DNA from 2 places in the Chromobacterium paludis genome. Region 2 is predicted to be linked to the other one. Evidence: predicted binding sites of a transcription regulator. Region 2 holds the regulator's gene; the other holds the start of a gene.
The links. The regulator NrdR, encoded in region 2, represses ribonucleotide reductase genes. The targets are predictions, from matches to a motif close to AAANACNATATATNGTNTTT.
Positions count from the first base shown of each region.

Region 1: a site for NrdR is predicted at 1,797-1,816, ahead of FYK34_RS06260 (ribonucleoside-diphosphate reductase subunit alpha). Genes of this name have one in related genera too.

Region 1 is NZ_CP043473.1:1,375,534-1,382,486, reverse strand. Features, by position in the region: gene FYK34_RS06270 (anhydro-N-acetylmuramic acid kinase) at 1-521, shown strand, start outside; gene FYK34_RS06265 (substrate-binding periplasmic protein) at 671-1,510, shown strand; gene FYK34_RS06260 (ribonucleoside-diphosphate reductase subunit alpha) at 1,920-4,763, shown strand; gene FYK34_RS06255 (hypothetical protein) at 4,961-5,389, shown strand; gene FYK34_RS06250 (hypothetical protein) at 5,460-5,855, shown strand; gene FYK34_RS06245 (hypothetical protein) at 5,869-6,087, shown strand; gene FYK34_RS06240 (ribonucleotide-diphosphate reductase subunit beta) at 6,139-6,953, shown strand, end outside.
Region 2 is NZ_CP043473.1:390,964-397,916, reverse strand. Features, by position in the region: gene FYK34_RS01885 (carboxypeptidase M32) at 1-682, opposite strand, end outside; gene FYK34_RS01880 (hypothetical protein) at 808-1,470, opposite strand; gene ribD (bifunctional diaminohydroxyphosphoribosylaminopyrimidine deaminase/5-amino-6-(5-phosphoribosylamino)uracil reductase RibD) at 1,712-2,821, opposite strand; gene FYK34_RS01870 (GNAT family N-acetyltransferase) at 2,818-3,351, opposite strand; gene FYK34_RS01865 (GNAT family N-acetyltransferase) at 3,348-3,896, opposite strand; gene nrdR (transcriptional regulator NrdR) at 3,954-4,412, opposite strand; gene glyA (serine hydroxymethyltransferase) at 4,534-5,781, opposite strand; gene FYK34_RS01850 (hypothetical protein) at 5,852-6,040, shown strand; gene FYK34_RS01845 (cyanovirin) at 6,037-6,399, shown strand; gene FYK34_RS01840 (pirin family protein) at 6,510-6,953, opposite strand, start outside.

The DNA of each region.
Region 1 (6,953 bases), 980 kb from region 2:
CCTGGTGCCTGCGGCACACCGGCCAAGCCTATGACGACGACGGCCGCTGGGCCGCCTCCGGCCGCATCCACGCCCCCCTGTTGGCCGCCATGCTGGCGGAACCGTATCTGAGCCAGACCCCGCCCAAAAGCACCGGCCGCGACCTGTTCGACGACGCTTGGCTGGAGGCCCGCCTATCCGCCCTGCCCGCGCCGCCGGCCGCCGCCGACGTGCAGGCCACCCTGCTCGCCTTCAGCGCGCGCTGCGCCGCGGACGCCATCGCCCAGCACTGCCCCGGCAACGAGGCCGTCTATGTCTGCGGCGGCGGCGCCCGCAACCGCGCGCTGCTGGCGGCCATCGGCAGCCTGCTGCCCGGCCAGCGCGTCGCGCCGATCGAAGAACTGGGCATGCCGGCGCAGCTGATCGAGGCCGTCGCCTTCGCCTGGCTGGGCTGGCGCTTCAACCAGCGCGCGCCGGGCAACCTGCCGGCCGTCACCGGCGCGCAGGGACCGCGCATCCTGGGCGCGCTGTACCCACGCTGAAATCGCAAGGCAGCATACAAAAACGTTGAAAGAAACTGGCTGCTGGCTATCATAGGCGCATCATCCTACTGACTAGTCCTTTCATGCCGCTGCCGCCACGCTTGCGCCGCCTTTCCGCCCTGCTCCCGCCCCTCTGCCTGAGCTTGGCTTTGGCATGCCTGCCGCGGGCAGCCGGGGCGGCCGAACTGCGCTGCGCCCCCAGCGGCAAACTCTACGACTACCGCTGGGCTTTGCTGCAACTGGCGTTGGACCATACGCGCAAGCCGGGCGGCGACGACACGATCAAGCAATTGGACACCGCGCACATCACCCAGGCCAGGCTGCTGGCGATGATGAAGGCTGGCGCCATCGACGTGATGGCGCTGGGCCCCAGCGTAGAGCGGCTGGCGGCGCTGCAACCGGTCAAGATAGACATCCTGCGCGGCTTGCTGGGCTACCGCGTTCTGCTGATACGCAAAAGCGACCAGCCGCGTTTCCAGCGCCTGAGCCCGGCAGAACTCAAGCGCAGCGTCCGTTTTGGCTTCAATAGCCAGTGGGCGGACCTTGCCATCCTGGAGGCCAACGGCCTGCAGCTGGTGACCTCGCCCAGCTACGAGGGGCTGTTCGCTATGCTGAGCGATCAGCGCTTCGACGCCTTTCCGCGCGGCATCAACGAATACGCCAAGGAGTTGGCGGTCTACGGACCGCGCTACCCGGACCTCGCCGCGGACAACAGCCATGCTCTGTTCATGCGTTTCCCGGTGTATTTCTGGGTGCGCAAGGGCAATGATGCGCTGGCCCAGCGCATCGAAACGGGGCTGATCCTGGCCCTGCGCGACGGCTCCTTCAAAAAGCTGTTCGTGCAATACCACCAGCCGGAAATCGCGCTGCTGAAACAAGAGACGCGCACCGTGCTCTACCTGCGCAACCCCATGTTCCCCGACCCGCTGCCGGACAGCGAATACCGCTGGTGGCTGCCGCCCTCCATCAAGATGCAGCCCCTGCCCTGAGCCCCGCCTCAATCTGACGGTAAACTTTCCATCCCATTATCGTAGCAAGCGCGCAACAGTGCGTTTACACAACATATAGTGGACCCCAGCCGCCGCCATGCCATGTGCTTGGGAGACCGCGGCTTTCCAAGGCTTGCGCCGCCCGCCCATTCATTGCCGTTTTTTTGCAGAAAAATTTCCACGGCGCGCAAAGCCAATAACGGCGCGGATTTCCGGTTTTCTGCGCAAAGTCAAGACTTGAACTGTGTCACCCTCAACACTAGAATTTGGGCAGTCCTAGCGGCGCAGACGGTATATATTGTGTTTACCCACAGCCCGCACACAGCTTTTCAACAGAATTGTCCACAAGCCGACCTGCCGCCAAGAATGCAGCGCGGCCGGACCTAAACTTCTCTTTATCGAGGGATACATGCAACTGACCACCTTTGAAGGGCAAACCGCCGCCGAACTCGGCCGCGCCGCCGCGCCGCAAGCCGATTTCAGCCAGTACAAAACCATCCGTCGCAATGGCGCGGTGGTGCCGTTCGAACCCGTCAAAATCTCCATCGCCATGACCAAGGCCTTCCTGGCCGTCATGGGCCAGCAAGGCGCCACCTCCGCCAGCATCCGCGACAAGGTGGCGCAACTGACGGAACAGGTGGTCAACGCGCTGATGCGCCGCAAACCGGAAGGCGGCGCCATCCACATCGAAGACATCCAGGACCAGGTGGAGCTGTCGCTGATGCGCTTCGGCGAGCACGACGTGGCCCGCGCCTACGTGCTGTACCGCGAACAGCGCTCGCAAGAACGCGCCGCCCGCGGCGAGGCCCTGGCCAATGTGCAGATCAACGTGCTGCGCAAGGACGGCCGCAAGCTGCCGCTGGACGTGGCCCGCCTGCGCGCCAGCATCGAAGCCGCCAGCAAGAACCTGGCCGGCATCGACGTGGACGCCATCCTGTCCGAAACCCTGAAGAACATCTACGACGGCGTGCCGGAAGAAGAAGTGGGCAAGTCCGCCATCCTGGCCGCCCGCTCCATGATCGAGCAAGACCCGGCTTACGATTACGTGACTGCCCGCCTGCTGATGGGCAACATCCGCCTGGAAATCCTGGGCGAGGCCGTCAGCCAGGACGAAATGGCCGCCCAATACGCGCCCTACTTCGCCGACTACGTGAAGAAGGGCATCGCCGCCGAGCTGCTGGACGAAAAGCTGGCCGAATACGACCTGAAAAAACTGGGCGCGGCGCTGGACGCCGAGCGCGACCTGCAATTTGGCTACCTGGGCCTGCAGACCCTGTACGACCGCTACTTCCTGCACATCGACGGCGCCCGCATCGAAATGCCGCAGGCCTTCTTCATGCGCGTGGCCATGGGCCTGGCGCTGAACGAAGTGAACCGCGAAGCCCGCGCCATCGAGTTCTACCAGCTGCTGTCCAGCTTCGACTTCATGTCGTCCACGCCCACGCTGTTCAACTCCGGCACCCGCCGCAGCCAGCTGTCCAGCTGCTACCTGACCACCATCGCCGATGACCTGGACGGCATCTACGAAGGCATCAAGGAAAACGCGCTGCTGTCCAAGTTCGCCGGCGGCCTGGGCAACGACTGGACCCCGGTGCGCGCCATGGGCAGCCACATCAAGGGCACCAACGGCAAGTCGCAAGGCGTGGTGCCGTTCCTGAAGGTAGTCAACGACACCGCCGTGGCGGTGAACCAGGGCGGCAAGCGCAAGGGCGCCGTCTGCGCCTACCTGGAAACCTGGCACGCCGACATCGAAGAATTCCTGGAGCTGCGCAAGAACACCGGCGACGACCGCCGCCGCACCCACGACATGAACACCGCCAACTGGATTCCGGACCTGTTCATGAAGCGCGTGATGGAAGGCGGCGAGTGGAGCCTGTTCTCCCCGTCGGAAACCCCGGACCTGCACGAGCTGTACGGCCAAGCCTTCGAAAAGGCCTACACCGCCTACGAAGCCAAGGGCAAGCGCGGCGAGCTGAAGGTGTACAAGCAGATTCCGGCGCTGAGCCTGTGGCGCAAGATGCTGACCATGCTGTTTGAAACCGGCCACCCGTGGTTCACCTTCAAGGATCCGTGCAACATCCGCAGCCCGCAGCAGCACCGCGGCGTGGTGCACAGCTCCAACCTGTGCACCGAGATCACGCTGAATACCAGCGACGACGAAATCGCCGTCTGCAACCTGGGTTCGGTCAACCTGTCCGCCCACCTCAAGGCTGACGGCACGCTGGACAGCGAAAAGCTGCAGCGCACCATCCGCACCGCCCTGCGCATGCTGGACAACGTGATCGACATCAACTTCTACCCGGTGGTGAAGGCGCGCAACTCCAACCTGAAGCATCGCCCGGTGGGCATGGGCATCATGGGCTTCCAGGACTGCCTGCATCAAAAGCGCGTGGCCTACGGCTCCGACGCCGCGGTGGAGTTTGCCGACGAATCCATGGAAATGGTGGCTTACTACGCCTACCTGGCCTCCACCGAACTGGCGGAAGAGCGCGGCCGCTACCCGTCGTACAGCGGCAGCCTGTGGGACCGCGGCATCCTGCCGCAGGACAGCATCAACCTGCTGGCGGCCGAGCGCGGCGGCTACCTGGAAATGGACCGTACCGAGCGCCTGGACTGGAGCGTGGTGCGCGCCCGCATCAAGCAATACGGCATGCGCAACAGCAACTGCCTGGCCATCGCCCCGACCGCGACCATCGCCAACATCATCGGCGTGTCGGCAAGCATCGAACCGACCTACCAGAACCTGTTCGTGAAGTCCAACCTGTCCGGCGAATTCACCGTCACCAACGAATATCTGGTGCGCGACCTGAAAGCCGCCGGCCTGTGGGATGAAGTGATGGTAGCCGACCTGAAATACTTCGACGGCAGCCTGGGCCAGATCGACCGCGTGCCGGCCGAGCTGAAAGCCATCTACGCCACCGCCTTCGAGCTGGACCCGCGCTGGCTGGTGGAAGCCGCCTCGCGCCGCCAAAAGTGGATCGACCAAGCGCAGTCGCTGAACCTGTACATGGCCGGCGCCTCCGGCAAGAAGCTGGACGAGCTGTACAAGCATGCCTGGCTGCGCGGCGTGAAGACCACCTACTACCTGCGCACCCTGGCCGCCACCAGCGCCGAGAAGTCCACCGGCCGCGGCGGCGAGCTGAACGCCGTCTCCAGCCAGGCGCAAACCGCGCCGGCCGCCGTGGACAACACCCCGGCCACCGACGCCAAGTTCTGCAGCATCGACAACCCCGATTGCGAATCCTGCCAATAAGGCAGATTTCGTAGGGCGGAAGCCCCCTTGGGGGCGTTCCGCCTAGTCGGAGCATCAGACGAAAGCCTCCAAAGGAGGCGTTCCGCCAACCGGCATACCCATCTTCAAACCGCTTGCCAGCAGGCGGTTTCTGGATGTGAAAGCAAGACGGCAACCCGCAGCAAAAGCAGCAGACCCATGACGCAACGAGAGCGACTATGAGCCTGGAAGCCTTTTTCAAACACTACCGCGACAGCTATTCGCAACTGGACTGCGCAGGCGTGACCGGCCACTTCACCGTGCCCTTCACCGCCATCCACCAGGGCGAGCTGACCGGTTGGCTGGACATGCCGTCTTTGATCGACACCACGGCGGCGCTGCTACAGTGGTACCGCAGCCAGGGCTTTGTCAGCGCCAGCCACCAGCTGGAAAGCGTCACCCCGCTGGGCGCGGGCGCCGCCACCGCCATCGTGGCCTGGACCGTGCAGCGCGCCGACGGCCGCGCGCCGTGGCGCTACCACACCGGCTACCACCTGAAAACGGTGAACGGCGCCTGGAAGATTTACGGGCTGGTGCAATACGACACCAGTCCGGAGCAGCACACCCTGGCCACGCAGGCGGCATCGCCCGCACATGACGCAGGGTAGCAAACCAACCGCCGGGGCAGCGGCCAACCGCCCCGCAGCGCAAGCACAGGCCCAGCCTGGGGAGGACGAGATGCAGACATTTGAAAACATCGGCATTAGCGGGTTTTGCGAGGACAAATCGCACAACCCGGACAAGCAGTTCCTGCTGTTCAACATGTACCTGCAGCTCAGCCGCACCCCGCCATGCGAATGGAAGGACTACTTCGCCGAATCCCGCCGCGCGCCGCGCGCCGCCGTCTGGCGCAAGGCCTGGGTGGAAGGCGACTGCCTGGTGGTGTACTGCCAGCCGGAAGAATTGCAGCAGGAAATCGAAATTCTGAAACAGGACCTGGCCGCCGCCAACCGCCAGTACCGCCAGCTGCAGCAGCTGCGCGCGCAGCGCCGCCGCCAGCAGGAACAGATGGACCAACAGGAAGCCAGCGAGCGCAAGCTCATCCATCAGCTGGCCCAGCAACTGCGCTTCTAAACCGGGAGAGCACATGAGCGCCACCGCCTACTGCCTGCTGCGCCAAAGCGCCGGCGGCCGCCGCCTCAGCGCAAGAAACGCCGGCGACGCCGCTTACGCCTACTTTATCCAGGCCCAGCCCGCGGCCGACCCGCCGCTGGAGGCCGGCCAGGCCCGCACCGTGGCCGTCAGCCAGCTGCGCCAGCCGCAGGCGGCGCCGCATCGCCCCCAATACGCAGTCAAAACCGCATAAAACCCAGGCCGCGCCGCGCGCGGCCAGCAATTGAACACATCAGGAGCACTCATGTTGAATTTCGAAGACACCCTCCCCACCCCGGCCGCCGCCCCCTCCTCCATGGACGCCCATGGCACCGGCCGCGTCAACGTGGTGGACAAGAAGGTGATCAACGGCACCACCGACGTCAACCAGCTGGTTCCCTTCAAGCACAAGTGGGCCTGGGAAAAGTACCTGGCGCAGTGCGCCAACCACTGGATGCCGCAGGAAGTGAACATGCAGCGCGACATCGAACAATGGAAAACCGGCCAGCTGACCGAAGACGAAATGCGCATCGTCAAGCGCAACCTGGGCTTCTTCGTCACCGCCGACTCCCTGGCCGCCAACAACATCGTGCTGGGCACCTACCGCCAGATCACCAGCCCGGAATGCCGCCAGTTCCTGCTGCGCCAGGCCTTTGACGAAGCCATCCACACCCACGCCTACCAGTACATCGTGGAAAGCCTGGGCCTGGACGAAGGCGAAGTGTTCAACGCCTACCACGAAGTCAAGTCCATCCGCGACAAGGACGAATTCCTGATCCCGTTCATCGACGTGCTGTGCAACCCGGAATTCAAGACCGGCACCATCGAAAACGACCAGAAGCTGCTGAAGTCCCTGATCGTGTTCGCCTGCATCATGGAAGGCCTGTTCTTCTACGTCGGCTTCGTGCAAATCCTGGCCCTGGGCCGCCAGAACAAGATGACCGGCGCCGCCGAGCAGTACCAGTACATCCTGCGCGACGAGTCCATGCACTGCAATTTCGGCATCGACCTGATCAACACCATCAAGCTGGAAAACCCGCTGCTGTGGACCGACAGCTTCAAGGCGGAAGTGACCGAGCT
Region 2 (6,953 bases):
GGCCGGCGTCGAAATCGAAGCCCAACAGCCCCATCACTTCCAGTCCCAGATCGCGCTGCTTCTCCACCGGGAACGGACCCTCCGGCTGGATCACCATTTCGCCGGCCTGCTTGGCGCGCACTTGTGCGATCAGGCCGGGCAGCCAGGACTTGACGTCATCGAAGATGCGCGCGATGTCGGCGCTTTGCATGCCGGGCTCGTACTTGTCCAGCAGCGCGTCGTAGCGGCTGACGCCGTTCGCCTCCGCCAGCAGCTTGGCTTCCTCGCGCGCCAGCCGCAGCACTTCGCGGAAATTGGGCAAGAAGCCCTGCCAATCATTGTTCTTGCGTTGGTCGCGCCAGGCATGCTCGCAACGCGCGGCGGCCAGGGCCTTGGCCTCCACCAGCTCCGCCGGCAGCAGATTGGCCTGCGCCCATTCGCGGCGCATCTCGCGCAGGTTGGCGCGTTCCTGCTCGCTCAGCGCTTCCTGCTCTGCCGCTTGCAGCTGCGCTTTCAACTCCGGCGCGGTGATCAGCTGGTGCATCAACACTTGCAGCTCGGCCTGGGCCGCGGCGCGGGCCTCATTGCCCTTGGGCGGCATCATCGCCGCCTGGTCCCAGCTGGCAATGGCGCCAAGATGGCCAAAGCGATGCAGGCGTTGAAAGGTTTGGCTCAGGCTCTGATAGGCCTTTTGATTAGACATGGCGCTCTCCCTTGTAGCATGGCGTTCACGGCATGCTCACATGCCATTAGCTGATGGTCAAGCGCGCCGCATCTCCCTGGATCGCAAAGTAAAATCAAGCAGAAGATACAAAACCATCAAGCCAATCATGAGTTTTGATCATTCTGTAGTTTGGCCGGTGCCACCCGCTTGTGCGCAAAGGGAAAGGACTGCCAGTAGGGATAGTATTCACGCACCAGCAGGCGCAGGGCATCCCCTTCTTCCGGCGTCGCCAGGTGCAGCAACAGGGCGTCTACGGCCATGCGGTAGCTATTGGCGTCACAGGGATGCGGGTCCAGCAAGAACAAAAGGACTTGCAGCAGGCGCCGGCGGCGGTCTATCTCCTCCTCGGCCATGCCGTCCTCAAACAGCTTGCCCAGGTAAAGGTCGAGCGAAGGCGGGAAATGGTTGAAATCCATGCGCCGCATCAGCTGCTGCAAGGCATCCAGCGAGCCCAGCAGGGGCATGGCAAGGTTGCGGATGGTGAAGCTGGCACCGGCGGTGATCTCCATCACCTTCTTCATGTCATCCAGCCAAAAATAAAAGAACTCGCGCGCGCAGGTCACGGCCAGCAGCTTTTCCTCGACTGGGCATGCCGCCACGAAGGCATCCACGCCGGCATGGTAGCTGTCGACGTCGCGGCGCCGGCCCGCCAGGCTGTCCAGCAGCCGCTGCAACAGCTGGCGTCTGGCCGAGACCACCTCCGGCGCGGCGCCCAGCTTTTCGATCAAATGCAGATAGGCCGTCAATGCCTCCGTCAACGCCGCCACTTTGTCTCCTCATTGCCTTGCGCCTCACCTACAGCATATAACGCGGCGCGCGCCGATATGATGACCATGACCCCTAGGGGCGGTTGACGTTTGGCGAGCGGATCGCGCTTGAGCTATGCCGCCCCCGCAGGATCGGGCGCGTTTCGCGCCGACTCATCGGGGTCCCGCGCGGGCAGAGCATGCAAGGCGGCACGCCGCGATTCGCCCGAGCGCGCCACCGCGCGGCAAGCCTTAACCGCCCCTATGCCGCAGGCTGCGGACGCAGACTCAGCCGCAGATCCGCCCCCACCTTGCGCGCGTCGGCGATGTCCAGCCTGATCTTGTCCGTCAGACTTTCCAGCGCAGGCCAGGCGAACAGTCCGCGCGCCGCATCGCCGGCCAGCGACGGCGCCAAGTACAGCACGATCTCGTCCACCAGCCCGGCACGCAGCAGGGCGCCGTTCAGTCCGGCGCCCGCCTCTATCATCAATTCATTGACGCCGCGGCCCGCCAGCTGCGTCAACAAGTCCGCCAGGTCCGCCTTGCCGTCTCGACGCCCAACCACCAGCGCCTCCACTCCGCGCGCGCGGAACGGTTCCAGCCGCGCCTCGTCCGCCACGCAAGTGGCCAATAAAGCGCGCCCGCCCTGATAAACGCGGCTGGCCGGATCGGCGCGCAGATCGCCGTCCAGCACCACGCGCCAGGGTTGCACCGCCACGGGGAAGTCGCGCACCGTCAGCTGCGGATCATCGGCCAGCACCGTGCCGCTGCCGGTGAGGATGGCGCAATGCGCGGCGCGCAGCCGCTGCACGTCCAGCCGCGCCTGCGGCCCGGTGATCCACTTGCTCACGCCGTTGAGCAGCGCGGTCTTGCCGTCCAGCGTGGCGGCGGCCTTCAGCGTCACCCAGGGCCGGCCGCGCTCCACGCGCGACAGGAAGCCGCGATGCACGCGGCGAGCCTCCGCCTCCATCAAGCCGGCGGTTGCGTCTATGCCCGCCGCCCGCAGCATGGCGATGCCGCGCCCGGCCACCTCATGATAAGGGTCGACCATGGCCGCCGCCACGCGGCTTATGCCTTCCTTGATCAAACGCTCGGCGCAGGGGGGCGTGCGGCCGTGATGGCTGCACGGTTCCAGGGTGACATAGGCGGTGGCGCCGCGCGGACTGTCGCCGCGCGCCAGGCAGTCCTTGATCGCCTGGATTTCCGCGTGATCGGAGCCGACGGCCAGGGTCGCGCCCTCGCCTATGACCGCGCCGTCGCGCACCAACACGCAGCCCACGCCGGGATTGGGCGCGGCGCGCCGCGTCGCCCCCTCGGCCAGGCGCAGCGCGCGCTGCATGAACACATAGTCGTCGGCGCTGTATTCCATCATTCCCGCTTTTTCCATTCCTCGGCCAACAGGCCGTAACAACGCATATTCCAGAAGCGCCCGTTCAGCCACTGCGCGTCGCGCAGCTCGCCCTCCAGCCGAAAGCCCAGGCTTTCCGCCACCTTGCAGCTGCGGATGTTTTCCGGCGCGCAGCCCAGCTCCACCCTATGCAAGCCCATTTCGTGGAAGGCGTGCTCCAGCAATTGCTCCATCGCCCGCCGCATCACCCCGCGCCCGACGTGATGGTCAGCCAGCCAATAGCCGACGCGAGCGGAGCGATGCGCCTGGCTGACGCCATGCAGCGAGCAGCTGCCGGCGATTTCGCCATCGACAAGAATCAGCCTATGCGCGCAGCGGCCTTCTTCGTTCCCCTGGGCCTGCAGCCGCAGAAAAGCCTCGGTATCAGCCGCCGATTGCGGCTTGACGATGCCGGCCATCCATTGCGCCAAGGTGGCGCGATAGCGGTCGATCAGAGCGTAGACCGCCGCGGCGTCGCGCTCCGGCACGGCCGGACGAATGCTCACCTCGCTCATCGCCGCGCCCTCCACTCCCGCGCCAGCATGCTGTACTGGCAAGCATCGTGATAGTCGCCATGCAGACGGAGCCCGTCGCGCCGCACGCCTTCGAGGGCAAAGCCCAAGCGCTCCGCCACCGCGCGGCTGCGCGCATTGTCCATGCCCGCCAGAATGACCAGGCGGTTCAATCCCAGCTCGCCAAAGCCAAGGTCCAGCATCCGCGCCACCGCGCCGCTCATCGCGCCGCGGCCGACGAAACGGTCCGCCAGCCAATAGCCCAGCAGGCCTGAATCATTCAGCGCGCTGATGCCGTGGATGTCTATGCAGCCGGCCAGTTCGCCGTCCAGCTCGATCAGCCGGCAAGCGCAGCCGCCGCCGTTGCGCGCGCCTTCGGCGACGCCGGCCAGGAATTGCCGGCTGTCTTCCACGGTTTGCGTGGCGTCCACCCAGGGCAGCCAGGCGCGCAGGCTGGCGCGGCTTTCGTCAATCAAGGCAAACAGCCGCTCGGCGTGGATGACATCGGGCGGCAGCAGGGCAATAGCTTCGAGAGTGGCGGCAGTCATGGCTCAATCCAAAATGACAAATAGATTAAACATATGTATCAACCACCGCCAAGACTGTCAATGCGATGACTTCTGGATTTCCTCGATCGCATCGGTAAATTCGGAAATATCCTGAAAACTGCGGTAAACCGAGGCAAAACGGACATAGGCCACCTTGTCCAGCCGCGCCAGTTCATTCATCACCATCTCGCCTATCTGGCGGCTGCTCACCTCGCGCTCGCCCAGCTGCAGCAGCTTGTGGCAGATGCGGTCTATCGCCTCGTCCACCAGGGTGGTGGACACCGGCCGCTTGTGCAGCGCCCGCAGAAAACTGGTGCGCACTTTCTCGATGTCGAACTCGGAGCGATGTCCGGCCGCCTTCACCACCTGCGGCATGCGCACGTCGGCGGTTTCAAAGGTCGTGAAACGCTTGTCGCAGGCCGGGCAGCGCCGCCGCCGGCGGATGCTGCTGCCGTCCTCGCTGACGCGGGAGTCGATCACCTGAGTGTCCGGGTTGCCGCAGAACGCGCATTTCATGACAAAAATCCTGAGAGTTGCAATAAGCGAATGTTATCAGCAAAGGCCAGCCAATACATCGAAGCCATGAAAAAAGCCGCCCGTCAAGGGGCGGCTTGCTTGCAACCGAATAGCGCGGCGCTTACTTGGCGTACACCGGGAAACGGTGGCACAGCGCGGTGGCCTTCTCGGCAACGCGGGCGATCAACGCGTCGTCGTTCGGGTTGTCCAGCACGTCGGCGACCAGATTCGCCACTTCGATGGCCTCGGCTTCCTTGAAGCCGCGGGTGGTGATGGCCGGGGAGCCGATGCGGATGCCGGAGGTGACGAACGGGGTTTCCGGATCGTTCGGGATGGCGTTCTTGTTGACCGTGATGTGGGCGCGGCCCAGCAGCGAGTCGGCTTGCTTGCCGGTCAGGCCCTTGGCGCGCAGGTCGACCAGGAACACGTGGCTCTCGGTGCGGCCGGACACGATGCGCAGGCCGCGCTCGGCCAGGGTCTTGGCCATGATGGCGGCGTTCTTGATCACTTGTTCCTGATACGCCTTGAATTCCGGCTGCAGCGCTTCCTTGAAGGCGACGGCCTTGGCGGCGATCACATGCTCCAGCGGGCCGCCTTGCAGCGTCGGGAACACATTGCTGTTGATGCTCTTCTCGAACTCCGCGCGGGCCAGGATGATGCCGCCGCGCGGGCCGCGCAGGGTCTTGTGGGTGGTGGAGGTCACGAAGTCGGCGTGCGGCACCGGGTTCGGGTACAGGCCCGCGGCCACCAGGCCGGCGTAGTGAGCCATGTCCACCATGAAGTAAGCGCCTACTTTCTTGGCGATCTGACCCATGCGCTCGAAGTCGAAGCGCAAGGCGTAGGCGGATGCGCCGCCGATGATCAGCTTGGGCTTGGTTTCCATCGCCACGCGCTCCATGTCGTCGTAGTCGATTTCTTCCTTGTCGTTCAGGCCGTAGGCGACGATGTTGAACATCTTGCCGGACAGGTTGGCCGGGGAGCCGTGGGTCAGGTGGCCGCCGTGGCCCAGATTCATGCCCATCACCGTGTCGCCCGGCTTCAGGATGGAGAAGTACACCGCCTGATTGGCCTGGGAGCCGGAGTGCGGCTGGACGTTGGCGTATTCCGCGCCGAACAGCTGCTTGACGCGGTCGATGGCCAATTGCTCAACGACGTCCACATGCTCACAACCGCCGTAGAAGCGCTTGCCCGGGTAACCTTCGGCGTACTTGTTGGTCAGCTGGGAGCCTTGGGCTTCCATGACGGCCGGGCTGGTGTAGTTTTCCGAGGCGATCAGCTCGATGTGATCTTCCTGGCGTTGGCATTCCGCGGCAATGGCGGCGGCGAGTTCGGGGTCGAATTTGGCGATCGTCTGGTCAGCAGCGAACATCTTTGACTCATCCATCAAAGGGTTAACGATGGGGCCATTCTACACGAAATGGACTGGATGAAATCTTGACGTGGAATTGTCTTTGCAAGCGCTTGCTCTCGATCAAGCACAAGCAGGCAAGGCAGGCAACCCGCCTTTGGATCAGAGCAATAAAAAACCAATCAACTACATTCAAGTGGCACCCGATACTGGAAAAACAACCACGCCGGGCAGCATCTTGTTAAACAGTCAAAGTCCGCTCATTTTGGAGGGTTTATGAACAACCGCTTTGTGCCGCAAGGCAGCTATCTGCTGACCGCTAACAGCGTTTCCGTCCACTTGTATTGCGAGTCGCAAAAACGCAATGGCCAATGGATCCCGGCCGGCTTCGACCTGACTCAACTGAACGGCGGCCTGGTCAACCTGGACGGCTCGCTGCATGTCGAAGTGGATGCCGAACCGCAAAAGGGCTATATCCCGAACGGCTCTTACGCGCAAACCAGCCGCAACATCAAGGTGATCCTGAGCGCCCAATGCCGCAAGATGGATGGCAGCTGGCAATGGTCCACGCTGGACATCACCGGCTACCAGCAAGTGCCGGGAGAAATCGTGAACGATAACGGGGTGCTGACCCTGTAAGCTCCGGCTCGGCAGGCATCCGCCAGGCCGCAGGGCAATGCCCTGCGGCCTTTTCGCCATCTGGCGCCATGTCCGCCATCTGGACCTGAAGCCCCGCGCAGCCTCCCGCCTTACTCTCGTGTATCGACCAGAACCAGCTCCGCATCCTCGCTGGCCGATACATGAATCACATCTTCTCCCGCGATGGCCGCGCCGTCGCCGGCCTGCAGCGCGATGCCGTTCACCTGCGCCGCGCCGCTGGACAACACCAGGTAGCCGCGCCGCCCCTCGCCGAAGCGATAGTCCGCGCGCTCGCCCGCCCGCAGCGTGGCGCCCAGCACGCGGGCATCGGCGCGGATGGGCAAGGCATCTTCGTCGCCCATGCCGCTGGCCAGCGCGACGAAAGCGCCGGAGCGATCCGCCTTGGGAAACGGCTTGTTGCCCCAGGACGGCTCGCCGCCGTGGCGGTCCGGATAGATCCAGATCTGGAAGATGCGGGTCGTCACCGGCTCCAGGTTGTATTCGGAATGGACGATGCCGCTGCCGGCGCTCATCACCTGCACATCGCCGGCCTC